DNA from 3 places in the Williamsia sp. z71 genome. Region 2 is predicted to be linked to each of the others. Evidence: riboswitches for the same ligand, from Rfam matches in the RefSeq annotation. Region 2 holds a riboswitch; each other region holds the start of a gene.

Region 1 (4,583 bases), on a different contig from region 2:
AAGGTACCCATCGGATCGGAGTCCACGTGCCCGCTCCCTCAGGCCGCTATCGCGGCATGCATCTCCCACACGATGACCTCGGCATCGGAGGTGGCGGTCAGCTGCTGTCCGCCATCACCGTGGACGCGGACCGCGTCGCCGGTGCCGAGCTCCCCGACGCTCTCCATCTCGACCTCACCGCGCGGGACGAAGACGTGCAACAGGGGAGCGTCCGGCAGGGTCAGTGGACGCTGCCCGGGGGTCATGCGCGCCACATGCATGGTGGCATAACGATTTTTGATGCGGATCGCGGAGTGGTCGGCGTACCGGGGCATGCCCGAGGCCACCGGAACGAATCCACCGGACAACAATTCATGGTCGATCTCGAGTTGCTCGTATCCCGGTGTGATCCCGGATTCGTCGGGGACAACCCACATCTGGACGAAGTGCACCGGATCGTGGGTCTCGTCCGCGCTGTCCTGGCGCCAGACGTCGTTCTTCTCCGAATGCATGATCCCGGTGCCGGCGCTCATCCGTTGTGCCAGGCCGGGGTAGATGACGCCGTTGTGTCCCATCGAATCCTGATGGACCAGGGAACCCTGCAGAACCCAGGTGACGATCTCCATGTCCTGATGGGGATGGGTATCGAAACCCTGCCGGGGCAACACGATGTCGTCGTTGTTGACCATCAGGACGCCGTGGTGGGTGTTGGCCGGGTCGTAGTGGTGGCCGAAGGAGAAGGAATGTTTGGAGTCGAGCCAGCCCGCATCGGTCTTGAAGCGGCTGTCGGCGCGGCGGAGGTCGAATCGGGTGGGAGGTGTTGCGGTGGTCATCGGTGGGGCCTTTCGGGTGGAGCGGTATCGCCTACAGGTCGTGCCTAGAGAACGTGCGAGCCGTACATCTCGCCGAGCGGATCGGCGATGAGTTCGAGGCGGGCGCCATCGGGATCGCGGAAGTACAGCGACACCTCGCTGTGTTCGATGAGTTCAACGCCTGCGTCGATCAGCTTGTCGCGCAAGTGTTTCCAGCGCTGCGGTTCGACACTGATCGCGACGTGGTGCAGTCCGCCGAGGACTTCCTGGTACGGCCCGACGTCGAGGCCGGGAAAGTCGAAGAACGCCAGGAGGTTTGAGTTGCCGATGTCGAAAAAGAAGTGCGAGGAGCCGGGATAGTCGCGGTTCTCGATGAGTTCGGTCAGCGGGAACTCGAGCAGGTCTTGGTAGAACCGGACGGTGCGTTCGACGTCGCCGCTGACCAGTGCGGTGTGGTGCAGACCGCGGGCCGAGGACGCCGGCCGGGAGTCGGCGGGTACCAGGTGTCTGGCGCGGATCGCCTCACGTCTGCCCGCGTATTCCTGCGAGCGCTTGTTCTCGGTGTCGGCGGTGCTCATGGCCGGTCCTTCCGTGCGGGGGGTCTTCATCCAGTGTGCGCTTCGAGTGGCCAGAGGTAAATGGTTGCGTTGTCAACTACTTTGGTAGCGTATCGCAACTGATTGCGTTGTCAACTACTTTGGCTATGCTCTGAACCGTGGAACCAACACAGTGGCTCAGTGAGGACGAGCAGCGGACCTGGCGCGCGTACCTGGATGCGACCCGGTTGCTGTTGCGGACGCTCGATCAGCAGCTCGCCCGGGATGCGGGCTTGTCCTTCACCGACTTCGAACTGCTCGTCGTCTTGTCCGAGGCGCCGCAGCGCCGACTGCGCATGCGGGATCTCGCTGATGCGATCACCACCACACGAAGCGGCGCCACCAGGGCAATCGGTCGTCTGGTGGACGCCGGATGGGTCTGCCGCGTCGAATGCGAAGACGACAAACGGGGCATGTTGGCCGAACTGACCGACGCCGGGATGCAGAAGCTGACCTCGGCGAGCCCCGGACATGTCGCCGCGGTCAGGCGAAATGTGTTCGATCTGCTGAGTACGCGCGATGTTGCCGTGGTGGGCCGGGCATTCGCGGACGTGCGTGAGCACCTGCAGCAGCCGCCGGCATAGGCGCCCGGTCGATCGCCGACTCGGTCGGCTGCGGGGGTTGGCGAAAAGTCGTTGCGGGTGCAAGCAGCTTGCCGAACCCCAAGTGCGCACGGTCGGCAACTGATCGTTGCTGATGACAGGGCGCGAGATCGCGTTTGTTCCGTGTGACATTGCAGCACCCCGGGGTCATCGATGACCGGGGGGTTTGAACCCGACTGAATCTAACCGTTCCACGGTGGGTGGGCACCGGCCTACTGTGCACAAGGATCATCAAGAGCGACTGAGAGACCCGGCTCGCTGACGTCGCAGCAACCCCCCGCCTCGGCGGGTGCGGGTGCTACTGCCGGGACCGATGAAGGTTGTGTCATGTCATCAGTTCAGGAGTCCGGGTGAAGTTTCTGTTGATCAGTTTGATCACCCACACGCCCCACCCGTTGTCCGGCGAGACCGTGTCCCCGGCGCAGCGGTTTCGAGAAGTGATCGACACTGCGGTCCTCGCAGAGGAATTGGGGTTTGACGGCTTCGGGGTGGGCGAACGGCACGAGAGGCCGTTCATCTCCTCGTCGCCACCGGTTGTGCTCAGTAACATCGCCGCACGGACCTCGACGATCGCGCTGTTCACCGCGGTGACAACGCTCAGTCTGCTCGACCCGGTCCGCGCCTTCGAGGACTACTCGACCCTCGACAATCTTTCCGGCGGTCGACTGCAACTGATGATCGGCAAGGGTAACGGCGCCGCGCAGGCCAAGCTGTTCGGAGTCACCGAGGCCGACCAATGGGAGCGCAACCGCGAAGGTTACGAACTCTTCCGGCGACTGTGGGAGGACGACACGGTCACCTGGACCGGCAAGTACCGTCCGTCGTTGATCGACGCCGAGGCGTTGCCCCGCCCGCTGCAGAAGAAGATCCGCGTCTGGCACGGTAGTGCCACCAGCCGCGAATCAGTCGACCTGGCAGCGTTTTACGGGGATCCGCTGTTCTCTGCCAACGTCACCAACCCGGTCGAACCCTATGCGGCATTGATCGACCACTACCGAGCGCGGTGGGCGGCATACGGGCACGACCCGGCGGATGCTCTTGTGGGTGCCGGATCGGCCGGGTACTACGCCACCAAGAACTCGCAGGATGCGATCAACACCTACCGCCCGATCTTCGATGCCACCTTGGCGAGAATCGGGTCATTCGGTCTGCCGCTGGTGTTTCCGACCCTCGAAGACGCTGTGGAACGCAGCTCGCTACTACTCGGAAGTCCACAACAGGTGATCGACAAGGTGTTGCGGTACCACGAGAAGTTCGGCCATGAGGTGATGCATCTGCATGCTGACGCCGGCGGCCTGAGCAATGCCCAGCACCGCGACTCGCTCGAACTCTTCCAGTCCGAGATCGCCCCGGTGCTGCGGCGCGAGATCCCGAGTCGCCCGATCGCCACTCCCACCGCGTTGGAGGTGCTGTCGTGACTGCCCCGACCCGGATCCCGCCGTCGACACATGTCGGCCGCCGCACGTCCACACGTTTCCTCTGACACTTCGAAAAAGGACAACCATGCCAGTAGAGTTCCTGGGGATCGCAGCCACGAATGACGGCACCGAGACCCACCCTCGTACCACCGCCGGTTCGTTCGACCGCGAGTACACACTCAAACTCGCTCGTGCACACGAGGATTTCGGGTGGGACCGGATCCTGTTCGCCTATGGCGCCGGTGCTCCCGAACCCGCGGCGGCCGCCTCGTACATCGCAAGCAACCTCGACCGCATCGAGATCCTGCTGGCGCACCGTCCCAATGTCTCGTACCCGACCTTCGCCGCCAAGACCTTCGCCACCCTCGACCAGATCTCCGGGGGACGGGTGACGGTGCACTTCATCACCGGCGGCAACGACACCGAACAGCAGCGGGAAGGTGACTTCCTGACGAAAGACCAGCGGTACGAACGCACCCGTGAGTACATCCAGATCGTCAAGAAGGTGTGGACCAGCCGCGAACCGTTCGACCACAACGGCACCCACTACCGGTTCAACGACTTCGTCTCCGATGTCTTCCCGGTGGCGCAGCCACGGCCCGACATCTCCTTCGGCGGGTCGTCGCCGGCCGCCTATGCGGTAGGTGGCGCGGAGGCTGACATCTACGCGCTGTGGGGTGAACCCCTCGAGAACACCGCCGAGCAGATCGCGTCGATCACCGCCTCCGCGAAAGCTGCAGGTCGACAAAAGCGCCCGCGGCTACAGGTCGCGTTTCGGCCGATCATCGCACCGACCGATGAATTGGCCTGGCAGAAGGCCGAATCGATACTCGGTCAGCTCAATGCCCGGGCAGCCGGCGCCGCCCAATTCCCACGCGGATTCTCTCTGACATCGCCTCAGAACGCCGGCTCTCAGCGTCTGCTGGAGATAGCTGATTCAATCGACCGCTTCGGAGCCGCGGGATGGACGGCAACGGCCAAAGCGACCGGGGGCGGCGGAAACTCCAATGCGCTGGTCGGTTCTCCGGAGACGGTGGCGGCCGCGCTGCTCGAATACCACGACCTCGGGATCGAGATCCTCTCGGCGCGCGGCTACGACCTGCTCGACGACGCGATCGACTTCGGCCGGTATGTGATTCCGATCGTTCGTGAGGAAGTCGCAAAGCGCGACAGGGA
Region 2 (4,583 bases):
TGCTTTGTCGTCTGCAACGAGATCCTGCCCCGCTGGGGCGTCGAAACCGTCTTTGTCGACGGCGAAGACCTCGAGCAGTGGGAACAGGCGCTCTCCGAGCCGACCGACGCGGTGTTCTTCGAGACCCCGTCCAACCCGATGCAGACCCTGGTCGACGTCGAGCGGGTCTGCGAGCTCGCCCACGCCGCCGGTGCACAGGTCGTGCTGGACAACGTTTTTGCGACCCCGCTCCTGCAGAGTGGCCTGGAACTCGGCGCCGACGTCATCGTGTATTCGGGTACCAAACACATCGACGGTCAGGGCCGTGTGATGGGTGGTGCCGTACTCGGGTCCAAGGAATACATCGACGGTCCGGTGCAGACCCTGATGCGGCACACCGGTCCGGCGCTGAGCCCGTTCAACGCCTGGACGTTGCTCAAGGGACTCGAGACGATGCGGCTGCGGGTGGATCACTCGACCGCCGCGGCGCTGCGCATCGCCGAGTTCCTCGAAGCCGATTCGCGGGTTGCGCGGGTGCGATATCCGTTCCTGCAATCACATCCGCAGCATGATCTGGCGAAGAAGCAGATGTCGGGCGGTGGCACCGTGGTGACCTTCGAACTGGCCGACACCGGTTCGGTATCCGGGAAGGCGCGGGCGTTCGAATTGCTCGACGGTCTGCAGATCGTGGACATCTCGAACAACCTCGGGGACTCGAAGTCGTTGATCACGCATCCGGCGACCACCACCCACCGCGCGATGGGACCCGAGGGTCGGGCTGCGATCGGGTTGTCCGATTCGCTGGTTCGGCTGTCGGTCGGTCTTGAGGGTGTGGACGATCTGCTGAAGGATCTCGACCAGGCTCTGTAACGCAGAATTGGGCGACGCCGCCTGCGGCCGTCACCGGGGATCGGAGGGTGGGCATTTTTCACTCGCTGGCCGACTGGGTCATCTCGATCATCCAGTCGACGCCGCCGTGGGCGGTGTATCTCGTGGTGTTCGTCGTCATCTACGGAGAAGCGGCGGCCCTGCTCGGTCTGGTCCTGCCCGGTGAGACGGTCCTGCTCGCCGGTGGGGTCGCGGCCGCCCTCGGCGAGACCAACATCGTCTGGCTGATCGTCGGTGCGTGCGTTGCCGCGGTGCTCGGCGATTGGACCGGCTATTCCATCGGCCGCAGATCCGGTGGCCGCATCACCGAAACCCGCTTCGGCGGATGGGTCGGACGAGAACGCTGGCAGAAGGCCGAGGAACTCATCCGCCATGGTGGGGTGGCCACGGTGATCGGAGCCCGCTGGATCGGCTACGTGCGCACCGTGACCCCGTTTGTGGCGGGGATGAGCAAGATGCCGACGCGTCAGTATGTGCTGGCAAACGTCGCCGGTGGTGTCGTCTGGGTGACCGTGGTGTGCATCATCGGCTACGCGGTCGGTGAAACCGTCGGGGCGACGGTGATGTTCTACCTGGCTTTCGGTGCCGGGGCGCTCATGCTTCTCTATTTCGCCGCTCGCTGGTGGCAGCATCGGCGCAGGTCACAAAAGGCCGCGGCCAGCGCGGAATAACATTCACGCCGGGTTAAAGAGGTTCGATATTTGACAGGGAAATCAACGGCGCTGCAATGTGGTCATCGGTGACGAGTGTCAGCGACAAGCCCCGGCTTGCTGGCCGGCAACCCTCCATTCGCGGCGGGGTGCTCCGGGTGACAACCTGGCCGCTGTCTGTTCGGACGGCGGCAAGCGCGGACTCCGGCCGAGTCCGGATCTGAAGGGACTGTGGGTGACGAACTCCTCCACGAACGATTTGAAGGACGAGATCGCCCGGTTTGTGAAGGCCCGCCCGACCGATCGGGTCCTGTTCGCCTCCGAACTCGCCGAGGCCGTTGCGCTGGTCGCCGGTGTCGCGCCCGGTGGCGTCGTCACACTTGATCTGACCGCCGCCCTCACGAACCCCACCCCGATGGTGACCACCGGGTGGTGCCGGCGCAGGTCGATCTGGTGACCACCCTGGCCGCGGTGGACAGCGAGCTCGAACGCCGTAGCGCCGCACTCCTGATCGTTCCGGCCGTCGCCGAGGCCACCGGCGAAGTGGTGCCGCTGCCCGCGCTGGCGGCGATCGCACACCGACGCGGCGCGCGACTGCTGGTCGATGGCAGTGAGCTCGTGTCCCGGCGGGCGGTGAACCTGACCAGCCACGGGATCGACTACCTCGTGTTGTCCGGCCGGTCCGTCGCCGGTCCGGCGGTGGTTGTGGGCCGCGGCGACTGGCTCGCCGACTGTGCCGACGCCGATATCCACACCGTCGACGGCAACGTCGGCACTGACCGGTCCCCGGCCCGGGCGCTGGCCGACCTCGGTTACGAGAGCGCCGGTCTCCACGAGCAGGCACTGTCCGAGTGGCTTGACGCCGAAGCCGCCCGGCATCCCGGGATCCGCCGACTGCAGCTGTGGCCCGATGCCGGTGACCGCGTGGGAATCGCCTCACTGGCCGTGGCCGGACACCCTGAGCCCGCCGTCATCCGATGGGACGCCCACACCGGCGTCGATGAGCTTGCCCGGCAACTGAACTCACTCGTGGACAGCACTCTTGAGCAGGAGAAATCATGACCGAAGCAGATCGCGTCACCACCGTACGCACCCGCCCCGAACTGCTGGTCGCCATCGAGGGCGACAACCACCAGCTCGCCTGGAGCAGGCCTGGCCCGTCCGAGGCCCGGGGTTCGGCGGTCCGCCGGATCCGCCAGCCGGAATTGCGGGGCGGCATCAAGGAGCGAGCCGCACTGCGTGCCGGCTGGCAGGAACTGGGCGAGGATCCCGCGGACCTGGTGGTGGCGTTGGAGATCGACGTGGTGATCGCCGAGGACGCGGCCACCGCGCGGGCAGAGCTTCTGCGGCTGGGGGAGTCGAGGTTCGGCGACACCGTCCGCTATGTCGGCACCGCCAACGGATTGCTGACGCTGATCGTCGACATCTATACCGCCGAGGTCGCCGATGCGGTCATCCTGCGGCCTCTCGACCTGGGGCGGACGGGTGATCGGCCCGGTTCGGCCCAGCTCATCGCCGACCGCGTGCTGCCCGGACTGCTCGAACGGGCCACCGCGGCCTGACGCCCCACACCACGCCTGATCGCAGGCGTGATGCGGACCGATCCGCCGATCAGCTCTCGCCGTTTTCCCAGCGATCGATGATCCGTGCGCGAGCGTCTTCGGTCAGCGAGCCGTACAACCGCAGTCGTGCCATGCCGCCGTCCGGGAAGATGTCGAGGCGGGCCTCGGTCATCGGCCGGTCTGCCTCGATCAGGAACCGGTGTCGGGTGTCGGGTTGCAGGGCGGATCGGCCCAGAACCTCGAACCACTCACCGTTTTCGCCGTCGCGGCCACGAATCATCGCCGAGCCCGGTGCATTTCCCAAGAAGTAGCTGGTGTCGAGTTCGGCCAGGCCGATCGTCGACTCACCGGCCAATTTGACCTGGACCCAGTCGTTTCCGTCGTCGCGCCGCCGTGAGGTCTCCCAGCCTTCTCCCATCGTGCGGGCCCGGCCGGGCATCAGGAGGTTGTTCGGGGAACCGTAGAACATGTTGGAGCAGGCGGTGATCATGCCGCCGTTCTCGAGGGCGGCGAGGTCGAAGTGTCCGTAGGACAAGAACTTCGGGTCGGGGACGCCACGGCCGTGCACCCGGAATCGGGCCACGCCACCGTCCGGATGGATTGTGAGCCGCACATGGGTGAACCGCTCCTTGGAGTCCACCCGGAACGGATTCTGTGTATCGCCGTTGACCTCGACGCGATCGACGATCGTCTGCCACTTGGTGTTCTCGAGCAGCTCCGAAATGGTCGGAATGCCTTCGACCGCAGCAGCTTCCACTGAAATGCAGGGGGGGTAGTTGCCGACGAACCAGGATGTGTCGACCACGACGCCGTAGATGATGCCGGGGACACCGAGTCGCACGATGGCCTGGTCCACACCCGCTTCGCGCCGGCGCCGGGTTTCCCAGCCGTCATAGACCTGACCCTTGTGCCCGAAGGTCGCCGGTTGATATTCGGCGGCAGACGTCTTGATGAGATTCTCGGCCTCGGCGAAGAGGGCGTCGTTGGTCCAGAGGACCGCGCCGCCGAGAGCGCGTAGAGCCAGATCTGGCATCGAGGTGAAGTGGGGGCGCGAGTTCGGCGGGGATGGAGTCACGACTCATCAGGCTAGTGGCACCGCCCAGCGGGTGCGACTTGTCGCGCCGGCGACGCCCGGTTCTTGCGAAAGCTCCGTGACGCGGGCCATACTTTCTGCCAACAACTAGTTGCAAGTCGAAACTCGTTGAACCATGAGAAGGACCATGTTGAAGGAGACAGCGTCGCGCGACGCTCAGATTGCGGATCTCATGGAGGTCCTCGCGAGGCACCTGCGGGTGCGTGACCGGTTGTCGGCGACGCGGTGGCGAACCGCGGACGATGCTGTCGAGTCAGCGGCCTATCACTGCCTTTTTCGGCTGAATCGGGCGCCGGCACGCTCGGGTGAGTTGGCCGAGGCGCTGTTCAGCGACCCGTCGACCATCAGCAGGCACGTCGCTCAACTGGTCAAGCTGGGCTATGTCCGGCGTGAGGCCGATCCGCGCGACGG
Region 3 (4,583 bases), on a different contig from region 2:
GAACCTCGAGACCTATGCGCAGGATGTGCTCGACATCGTCGTCGAACTGGATCTACGCGACGTGGTGTTCGTCGGTCACTCGGTCGCGTCGATGATCGGTGTCCTCGCTGTGGCCAAAGAACCCGACCGGTTCGCCAAGCTGGTGTTGCTGACCCCCTCACCGCGCTATGTCGACGACGAATCCGATGGATATCGGGGTGGTTTTACGCGTGGGGACATCGACGAACTTCTCGAGTCTCTCGAGAGCAATTATCTCGGCTGGTCGGCGTCGATGGCGCCGAACATCGTCGGTAACCCGGATCGACCCGCGCTCGGCGGCGAGTTGACCGAATCGTTCTGTCGAACCGACCCGGAGAAGGCGCTGGTGTTCGCCCGCGCCACCTTCCTGTCCGACAACCGGACCGATCTCGCACGCGTCACCGTGCCCACCCTCGTGATCGAGTGTGAGCGCGATTCTCTGGCGCCCCGGCACGTCGGCGCGTACGTGCATGATCAGATCGAGGGCAGCGAACTCGTCACGCTCGACGCCAGCGGCCACTGCCCCCAGCTCAGCAACCCCGTGCCCACCGCCGAGGCCATCGCGGCCTTCGTCGATGGCCGTCGATGAACACGGACCACAGTGATATCAGGTCACCGGACGTACTCCAAGAGAGTCTGGAAGACCTGTACGAGAATGCGCCGTGCGGGTATCTGTCGACGTGGCCGGACGGGTGCATCGCAAAGGTCAACACCACTCTGACGGTGTGGCTCGGGCAGGACCGAGCGTCATTGTTGGGCAAACCCTTCAGCGATCTGCTCACCGCAGGCGGGAGGATCCACTACGAAACCCACTTCGCACCGCTGCTGCAGCTCGAAGGGGTACTGAACGGAATCACCGTCGACCTCGTCGCGGCCGACGGCCGACGACTGCCCGTATTCGTCACCGCGAACGTGAAGATCGGCGCCGATGGAACCGCCGTGCTCATCCGCATCACCGCACAGGACGCACGTGACCGCCGCGCATACGAGAAGCAGTTGCTCGAGGCGCGGCGCCATGCCGAAGAAGAACATGCGCGCATACAGCTGCTCGCCTCGACACTTCAGCGCTCGCTGCTTCCACCGTCGTTGCGACCTCCCGATGGCATGGAGGCCGCGGCCCACTACCACGCTGCGTCGATCGACGATGTCGGCGGCGACTTCTACGACCTGTTCGCCCTGTCGGCGCACAAGTGGGGGTTCTTCCTCGGCGACGTGTGTGGCAAAGGGGCCACCGCGGCGGCGGTGACCTCGCTGACCCGCTACACGCTGCGCGCCGCGGCGGTGTACGACGACGACCCGATTGCGGTGTTACACAACCTCCACACGGTGTTGCATGCCAATCACCATGGTGACGAACCACGGTTCTGCACAGTGATCTTCGGGGTGCTCACCCGCCACGACAACGGTTTCGACGTCCACCTCGCCAGTGGTGGGCACCCACCCGCACTGCTGCTCAGCGCCGCCGGTCAGGCGCAGTACGTGAGCACCGAGGGCGGGCAATTGGTCGGCATCCTGCGCGATCCCCGGTTCGTCTCGACACGGATCCATCTCGATGCCGGCGACACCCTCGTCCTCTACACCGACGGGCTCACCGAGGCGCGGACCGGACCGGGTCCCGAGCGGTATGACGACGACGGTGCGCTGCTCGAGTTCGCGTCGGCACACACACCGACGTCGGCAGGCCAGATCATCGAGGACTTGGGGGCATTGCTCGACACTTTCGGTGCCGGCCTCGAAGACGACACCGCGCTCTTGGCGCTCAGTGTCCCCGACCCCGGGGTCTAGAGGGTTCGGAGGGCGGTGAGCAGTAGGTCGACGTCCTCGGAGGTCGAACCGAGGCCGAGGCTGGCGCGCACCGCCCCCGAACCGTGGCCCAGGCGATCGAAGAGCGGGTGGGCGCAGAATCGTCCATCGCGCACACCGACGCCGTGTTCTGCCGACAGATGGGCTGCCACCTCAGCGGCCCGATGCCCGTCGACGACAAAGCTGACAACGCCAACGGCGTCGGTGCTGTCGGTGAAGATCTTCAGGGGGTGCACGCCCGGGATCTCTGCCAGGCCGTTGCGCAACTGTTCCGTGAGCGCGGTTTCATGGGAAACCACGGCATCACCGAGGGACGCGATCTCTACGCAGGCCGCCGCGAGCGCGGCCGCACCCAGGACGTTGGGTGAGCCGCCCTCATGACGGGCGGGCGACCGCGCCCACGTCACGTCCTGCTCGGTGACGTTCAGAACGGCACCACCACCGGCCAGGTATGGTTCGGCGACGTCAAGCCAATCCCGGAGTCCGACAAGCACTCCCGAGCCGAATGGTGCATAGGTCTTGTGACCGGAGAACGCCAGGTAGTCGATGCCGGCGGCGGTGATGTCGATCCTGCGATGCGGAACCAGCTGCGCTCCGTCGACGGCAATTCGGGCACCATTGCGGTGCGCGAGATCAGCCAATTCATCGATCGGCAGGATCTCACCGGTGACGTTGGACGCGCCGGTGACCGCCAGCAGCACCGCGCCGGTGTCCTTGAGGGCGGTCTCCACCCGGCTGATCGTCGCAGTGAGCGTATTCGCGGTCCGCACCACGTGAACATCCCTCCACGGCAACAGATTTGAATGATGTTCCAGGTCGAGGACGACGACCTTACCCGGCACGCAGCCGGCCAGGAGGTTCAGGGAATCGGTGGTGTTCCGGGTGAAGATCAGGCTGTGCTGCTGCCCGGCGCCGACGAACTCCGCGACCTGCGCGCGGGCGCTCTCGTATGCCTGGGTGGTGACCTGCGACGCGTAACCGGCCCCGCGGTGGACGCTCGAATACGTCGGCAGGAGTTGCGTGATCCGCTCGACGACGCTGCACAGAGCCGGCGCACTCGCCGCGTAGTCGAAGTTGACGTATCGCGTGGTCGAGCCATCACTCAGTGGCGCTCGGGTATCCGAACCCTCAATCGCTGCAAGGGCTTCCAAGGATCGTCCCAGTGTTGCAGTGCTCATTGCTCACACCCTCCGGTGTCAGGGATTCCACACGCGCCGCCAGTTCGAACCCTGCCGATGCGGCAGTTCGAACTCGGACGTGGGAGTTCCGCGCTTGCCTGTTCGGGTTCGAACAGGCCAGGTCTTCACCCGGAGCACCCCGCCGCGATGGAGGGTTGCTGACCAGCAAGCCGGGGCTGTGCGCTGGTACTCGTGACCGACGACGACGCTAACAGACTTCTTCGGCGTCGTCCATACCCATTTTGCTTTAACTTCTCGGCGATCGGAACTCCGCGCATCCTTCGGATTTGGGCAGGAGCGTGCGTATGGTTCTGTCCAACAGTTGAAATCCTCCGACCCGGGCATGCCCCCACGATGCCCGGATTCACTTGGTGGACAACAGCTGCCCTGTGTCAACGAGTATCAGCGCCAAGTTCCAGCTTGCTGGTCGGCAACCCTCCACCGCGGCGGGGTGCCCTGGATCAAAGACACGGTCCCAGCCTTCACCGGCATGGGGCAAGCGCGGGGTTCAGGCATCTGAGCCCGAGGATATCTCCAGGAGTTCGATGATCATTCACATCCGCCGTGCTGCTCGCTGCGTGGTCAGCACCGCACCCACTTACCAGGAGAGCACCTGATGTCCGTGTGGTCCGACAGGCTTCGATCCAACAAGGAGCAGATCGTCGACAGTCCCCCTGACCACCACACCCGGCTCATCGCGGTACCTGCTCTCGAACAGCGACACGAACACGAGGGAGCAGGTCGATCCACATGAGCGTGACAAGGGTCGACACCGTCGTCGTCGGTGGCGGGGCGATGGGTTCGGCCGCCGCCTGGCAACTCGCCCGGCGAGGCACCGAGACCGTTTTGCTGGAACGCTTTTCACCCGGACACCGCAACGGCGCGTCCCACGGAGCGTCACGGATCTTTCGCACCTCCTACGCCGAGCGCCCCTACGTAGAGCTGGCCCGCGAGGCCGAAACGCTGTGGGCGGAACTCGAACAGGAGTCCGGGTCAGAGCTGCTCACCATCACCGGTGGCGTCGACCAAGGATGGACGCACCGTCTGACCGCCATCTCCGATACCCTCGCCCACCTCGGACTCGTCCATCAGTGGCTCGAGCCCGACGAGGCCTCGCAGCGCTGGCCCGGAATCAGATTCGACGGCCGCGCGTTGTATTACCCCAACAGCGGCCGACTACATGCGGACAACGCTGTCAGCGCGCTACAACGCAGCGCAGCAGCCCTCGGCGCAGAGGTTCGACACGAATCGCAGGTGATCTCGATCGACGTCACAGACGACAACTCGGTCACCGTACGCACCGATGACCAGGAGTACGTGGCCCGACGTGTGGTGGTGGCGGCCGGCGCCTGGGCGACGAAGCTGTTGTCGGGCATCGTGCCGCTGCCACAGATCACCGTCACCCAAGAGCAACCTGCACACTTTGTACCGCGTGACCAGGACGCCGAGTGGCCCAGCTTCGGGATCCTGCACGACCCGGACGGACCGAACGCACCCGAATTCGGTGGTGTGTACGGCCTGTCCTCGGGTGCCGAAGGCGTCAAGGTCGGGTTCCATGGAACCGGACCGGTCGTTGACCCCGAC

What was found. Region 2 has a riboswitch for S-adenosylmethionine ahead of AC51GR_RS01495 (hypothetical protein). Riboswitches for the same ligand answer to the same signal wherever they lie in the genome.
Region 1: linked by a shared signal. The riboswitch ahead of AC51GR_RS23285 (LLM class flavin-dependent oxidoreductase) and the one ahead of AC51GR_RS01495 (hypothetical protein) in region 2 are both predicted to bind S-adenosylmethionine.
Region 3: linked by a shared signal. The riboswitch ahead of AC51GR_RS22690 (aminotransferase class V-fold PLP-dependent enzyme) and the one ahead of AC51GR_RS01495 (hypothetical protein) in region 2 are both predicted to bind S-adenosylmethionine.

Annotation. Positions count from the first base shown of each region.
Region 1 is NZ_JCANWX010000011.1:95,697-100,279, forward strand. Features, by position in the region: gene sigJ (RNA polymerase sigma factor SigJ) at 1-11, opposite strand, end outside; gene AC51GR_RS23270 (pirin family protein) at 39-812, opposite strand; gene AC51GR_RS23275 (VOC family protein) at 857-1,369, opposite strand; gene AC51GR_RS23280 (MarR family winged helix-turn-helix transcriptional regulator) at 1,507-1,971, shown strand; SAM riboswitch class I at 2,215-2,309, shown strand; gene AC51GR_RS23285 (LLM class flavin-dependent oxidoreductase) at 2,340-3,407, shown strand; gene AC51GR_RS23290 (LLM class flavin-dependent oxidoreductase) at 3,493-4,583, shown strand, end outside.
Region 2 is NZ_JCANWX010000001.1:348,947-353,529, forward strand. Features, by position in the region: gene AC51GR_RS01485 (O-succinylhomoserine sulfhydrylase) at 1-849, shown strand, start outside; gene AC51GR_RS01490 (DedA family protein) at 897-1,538, shown strand; SAM riboswitch class IV at 1,606-1,721, shown strand; gene AC51GR_RS01495 (hypothetical protein) at 1,753-1,974, shown strand; gene AC51GR_RS01500 (aminotransferase class V-fold PLP-dependent enzyme) at 1,947-2,579, shown strand; gene AC51GR_RS01505 (hypothetical protein) at 2,576-3,079, shown strand; gene alc (allantoicase) at 3,129-4,154, opposite strand; gene AC51GR_RS01515 (MarR family winged helix-turn-helix transcriptional regulator) at 4,300-4,583, shown strand, end outside.
Region 3 is NZ_JCANWX010000010.1:162,465-167,047, reverse strand. Features, by position in the region: gene AC51GR_RS22700 (alpha/beta fold hydrolase) at 1-607, shown strand, start outside; gene AC51GR_RS22695 (PP2C family protein-serine/threonine phosphatase) at 604-1,803, shown strand; gene AC51GR_RS22690 (aminotransferase class V-fold PLP-dependent enzyme) at 1,800-2,999, opposite strand; SAM riboswitch class IV at 3,085-3,197, opposite strand; SAM riboswitch class IV at 3,390-3,507, shown strand; gene solA (N-methyl-L-tryptophan oxidase) at 3,750-4,583, shown strand, end outside.